2 regions of the Dermacoccus sp. BD5 genome follow, and region 2 is predicted to be linked to the other one. Evidence: riboswitches for the same ligand, from Rfam matches in the RefSeq annotation. Region 2 holds a riboswitch; the other holds the start of a gene.
The links. Region 2 has a riboswitch for S-adenosylmethionine ahead of NQ706_RS00965 (flavin reductase family protein). Riboswitches for the same ligand answer to the same signal wherever they lie in the genome.

Region 1 (2,386 bases), on a different contig from region 2:
GGCCGGCTGACGTCTGCCTCGACGACGACGCGCGCCCCCGAACCTCGCGGTTCGGGGGCGCGCTCGTGTGTTGGCATGTGCACCCGAGGGCCGGCGTTCGACACGGCCGGGTGACCACGCTCGGGGTAGGGAACCCGGTTGCGTCACCCGTCGCGGGGACCCACCTCAGCGCACGGTCACTTCGCTGCAGCGAAGCCCTTCTCGAGGTCGGCGATGATGTCGGCGGAGTTCTCGATGCCGACGCTCAACCGCACGAGTCCGGGCGTCACGCCGGCGCCGCGGCGGTCCTCGTCGCTGCCCTGGGAGTGCGTCGTCGACGCAGGATGGATGGCGAGGGAACGGACGTCACCGATGTTCGCGACGTGCGAGTGCAGTTCGAGAGCGTCGACGAACTTCTTGCCCGCCTCGACGCCGCCGGCGATCTCGAACGACAGCACGGCGCCGGAGCCGGCGGGCAGGTAGCGGTCGGCGAGTTCCTTGTAGGGGCTCGACGGGTCGGAGGCGTAGAACAACGTCTCGACCTGCGGCTGCGACTTCAGGAACTCGACGACCTTCTTCGCGTTCTCCACGTGTCGCTCCACACGCAGCGACAACGTCTCGAGGCCTTGCGCGATGAGGAACGCGTTGAACGGGGAGACGGCCGCGCCGAGGTCGCGCAGCAGTTCGACGCGCGCCTTGAGGATGAAGGCGAGGTTCGCGCCGAGCGGCGATCCGACGCCGAGGTCGCGGGCGAACACGAGACCGTGGTAGCTCTCCGACGGCTCGTTGAACTGCGGGAACTTCGCCGGGTCGGCGGCGTAGTCGAACGTCCCGGCGTCGACGAGCACGCCGGCGATCGACGTCCCGTGCCCCCCGAGGTACTTCGTCGCGGAGTGGATGACGACGTCCGCGCCATGCTCGATCGGGCGCAGCAGGTACGGCGTCGCGACGGTGTTGTCGACGAACAGCGGCACCCCGGCGTCATGCGCGATGTCGGCGAGGCCGCGCACGTCGAGCACCTTCTGGTCGGGGTTGCTCAGCGTCTCGCCGAACAGCAGCTTCGTGTTGTCGCGGATGGCGCCGCGCCACTCGTCGAGATCGTTGATGTTGTCGATGAACGTCGTCTCGACGCCGAGTCGCTTGAGCGTGTACTTCAGCAGGTTGTACGTGCCGCCGTACAGCGCGGACGAGGCGACGATGTGGTCGCCGGCCTGCGCGACGTTGAGGATGGCGAACGTCGTCGCCGCCTGACCCGACGCGAGCAGCAACGCGCCGACGCCGCCCTCCAGCGCGGCGATGCGGTCTTCGACCGCCTGCGCCGTCGGGTTACCGATGCGTGTGTAGATGGGGCCGAGATCCGACAGGCCGAAGCGGTTGGCCGCGGTCTCGGCGGAGTCGAAGACGAACGACGTCGTCTGGTAGATCGGCAGCGCCCGGGCGCCGGTGTCGCCGTCGACGTTCTGGCCGACGTGGATCTGCTTGGTCTCGAAGGCCCAGTTCTCGGAGCTCATGATGATGTCCCTCTCGAGGAGTGCGTGGACGCACGGGCGGCGCACCGTACGTGTGGTGCCCGAAGGGGAATCCCTCCGCGCTTGCCCGGACGCGCTCGGCGCCGGGCCAGGTCGTCACCCGGAGCACCCCGCCGCGGTGGGAGGGTTGCCGGCCAGCAAACCGGGGTTTGACGCTGGCGCTCGTGACCTGCAGCCACTCTAGGCCGGGTGGTGTCATCAGGCGGGAATGCTGTCTCACATTCCGGTCGCGGCCCCGTGCTGACGCGACGCGCCTACGGGCGACGACCCTCATGCCGTGCTTGACTGTTGCCATGACACCGACGATCGTCCGCGCGCGCCGCGAAGACGCGTTCGCCTGCGCGGCGCTGCGTCTGCAGATGGACCTCGAGGCGGGGGAGAGCAACCGCCCCGGCTTCATCACCGAGTATGCCGATCACTGGCTCGCGCACTACGACGATCTGCCGACGTGGCTCGCCTCGAGTGCTGACGGGACGGCTCTCGGCATGGTGCAGACGTCGCTCGTGCACCGGCCCCCGGCGCTGGCTCGGCCGGCGCAGCCGTCGCTCTACATCGCGGTCGTCTTCGTCACGCCGTCGGCGCGCGGCCAGGGCCTGGCCGAGCGGATGCTGCGGATCGTCGACGCCTGGGCCGACGCGCACGACGTCGCGCGAATGATGCTCAACGCCCGTCCGCGTGCCCGCAGGCTGTACGAACGGGCCGGCTTCGGCCCGCCGGACGAACGTCACATGCAGCGTGTGGCGCCGTTCGGCCTCGACGCCCGCCGCGATGCGGAGCGTGCGTCATGAGCGACGACGTCATCTGGGCGCTCGATCAGCGCGAGCGCTGCATCGCCTGCCCGTCCAAACCGGTCGCGAACGCCGTCGTCCTGCACCTCG
Region 2 (2,386 bases):
TCGTCGCTCGCCGACAGCCGCGTCGTGCTCGACCAGCCCGGTGCCGAGAAGCTGCTCGGCCAGGGTGACGCGCTGTTCCTGCCGATGGGTGCGAGCAAGCCGATGCGCGTGCAGGGCGCATGGGTCAACGAATCCGAGATCCACGCCGTCGTCGCGCACGTCAAGAGCCAGCTCGCGCCGAACTACCGCAAGGACGTCGCGCAGGTCGCGCCGAAGAAGGAGATCGACGACGACATCGGCGACGACCTCGACGTGCTGCTGCAGGCCGCCGAACTCGTCGTCACGACACAGTTCGGATCGACGTCGATGCTGCAGCGCAAGCTGCGCGTCGGATTCGCGAAGGCCGGTCGCCTCATGGACCTGCTCGAATCGCGCGCCATCGTCGGCCCGTCCGAGGGGTCGAAGGCGCGCGACGTGCTCGTCAAGCCCGACGACCTGCCGCAGACGCTCGCGTTGCTCAAGGGCGAGGACGTGCCGGAGCCGGACGGTGCTGGCGACGGCCCCGTCGACCTTGTGGCCCAGTCACAGGACGCGATCCCCGCCCAGGGGGAGCAGTACTACGACGGGCACGATGGCGGTGACGGTAGTGAGGACGCCTGGGAGCTCACGCAGCACGGTCGCTGAGGTCGCCAGGTCGGCGGCGCCAGCCTGATGGAGGAGTCCCTGCATCCCGGATCATCGGGATGCAGGGACTTTTGTGTCCCGGACAGTCCCGTGTGGCGTCCGAGGTGGTAGTTGCGATACAGGTGTCGTGTCCCAGTATGTGGATTCTGCTTGTGGGTGGCGCGACCGGCCAGTTGACTGCATTCATCCCATCCAGAGCGGCCGAGAGATCTGGCTCGTCGACGCCGCAGCAACCGACCCTCACGGAACGGTGCTCACGCCAGAAGCGATGGAGTTGATTCTCATGTCGGAACACCGCGTTTCGTCTTTTCGTGCCTGCCGACGTCGGACGGTTGATTTGATGCGCCGTCGCGTCAGTGCATGTCGCTGAAGAACGCACGACGATCTCAACGCCTCCGTGGGCGCGACCCTCGCGACTTTCGACTCTCGGGTCGTAGCCCGCCCATGCCATGGATGCCGTCCGGTCGGATCACCGATTGTCGATGTGACCCGGTACGTCGCACGCGCGCTAGACGCCCTTCCCCCTCACTGATCAAGAGATGAGTTTCATGTTGCCCACAGCACCACCTCACACCGAGATCGTTGTCTCGGTGGTGAAGCCCGATCTTCGTCCCGTGTTTCGCCGCGCGGTCTCGAGCGTCTGGGTCATCACGACTGCAGGGGAGGCAGGGCCGGTCGGCTTGACCGCTTTGTCTGTGCACTCGGTTTCGGTCGACCCACCCCTCGTGTCCTTCAACATCAGTCGCACGTCTCACTCGCTGGCTTCAATCGTGCGAACCGGACGTGTCGCCCTCCACCTTCTCGACGAGAACCAAGGGCAGCTCATGACCCGATTCGCCGGCCCGCGTGAGGCCCGGTTTCGGGACGACGGTCTCTGGTCGTGGGACAGGACCGGTCTGCCGCGACTCACGGACGTCGCAGCTCGATTGACAGCCACGGTCCGTGATGCCCATGAGGCGGGAGACAGCTGCCTCATCGTCGCCGAGGTGGATAGCGCCGAGCATGTCGCAGATCGCGGTCCGCTTGCCCACCACAACGGAGCGCATCACAGCGTCTCGCCCTCAGTGTCACGAACGACGAACGGAGTCCGATGATGAGCACGTCCACGAACCAGCCGACCTTCCACTGGTTCCTACCGACCTCCGGCGACTCGCGTGGAATCGTCTCTGGAGGTCATGGGGCCGCGGTCGAGGGCACTGATCGAACCCGTGAACCGTCCGCGGGCTACCTGCGTCAGGTGGCACAGGCGGCGGAGGCCAACGGTTTCGAATCCGTCCTGACGCCAACGGGTCTGTGGTGCCAGGACTCCTGGGTCATGGCCGCTGCGCTTTCCCAGCACACTGAGCGGCTGAAGTTTCTCGTCGCCTTCCGCCCAGGGTCCGTCTCGCCGACTCTGGCAGCGCAAATGGCCACCACCTTCCAGACCATCACTGACGGTCGACTCCACGTCAACATCGTCACCGGGGGAGAATCGTCCGAGCAGCGGGCGTTCGGCGACTTCCTCGGCAAGGACGCCCGATATGCGCGGACCGGAGAGTTCCTCGACGTCGTGAGTCGGTTGTGGGATTGCGAGGATTCGTTCGACTATCGCGGCGAACACCTGGTGGTGGAACAAGCGCGACTCTCGCGGACGCCGACCCCGCGTCCCGAGGTCTTCTTCGGCGGATCTTCGCCAGCCGCACTCGAGATCGCGGCCCGCCACGCCGATGTGTACCTCACCTGGGGGGAGCCGCCGGCCCAGGCCAAGGAGAAGATCGACCGA

Region 1: another riboswitch for S-adenosylmethionine. It lies ahead of NQ706_RS11890 (bifunctional o-acetylhomoserine/o-acetylserine sulfhydrylase); the one in region 2 lies ahead of NQ706_RS00965 (flavin reductase family protein).

What each region holds. Positions count from the first base shown of each region.
Region 1 is NZ_JANJER010000017.1:40,682-43,067, reverse strand. It holds gene thrS (threonine--tRNA ligase) at 1-10, shown strand, start outside; gene NQ706_RS11890 (bifunctional o-acetylhomoserine/o-acetylserine sulfhydrylase) at 177-1,490, opposite strand; SAM riboswitch class IV at 1,563-1,678, opposite strand; gene NQ706_RS11885 (GNAT family N-acetyltransferase) at 1,802-2,296, shown strand; gene NQ706_RS11880 (hypothetical protein) at 2,293-2,386, shown strand, end outside.
Region 2 is NZ_JANJER010000001.1:236,179-238,564, reverse strand. It holds gene NQ706_RS00970 (DNA translocase FtsK) at 1-624, shown strand, start outside; SAM riboswitch class I at 810-899, shown strand; gene NQ706_RS00965 (flavin reductase family protein) at 1,164-1,718, shown strand; gene NQ706_RS00960 (LLM class flavin-dependent oxidoreductase) at 1,718-2,386, shown strand, end outside.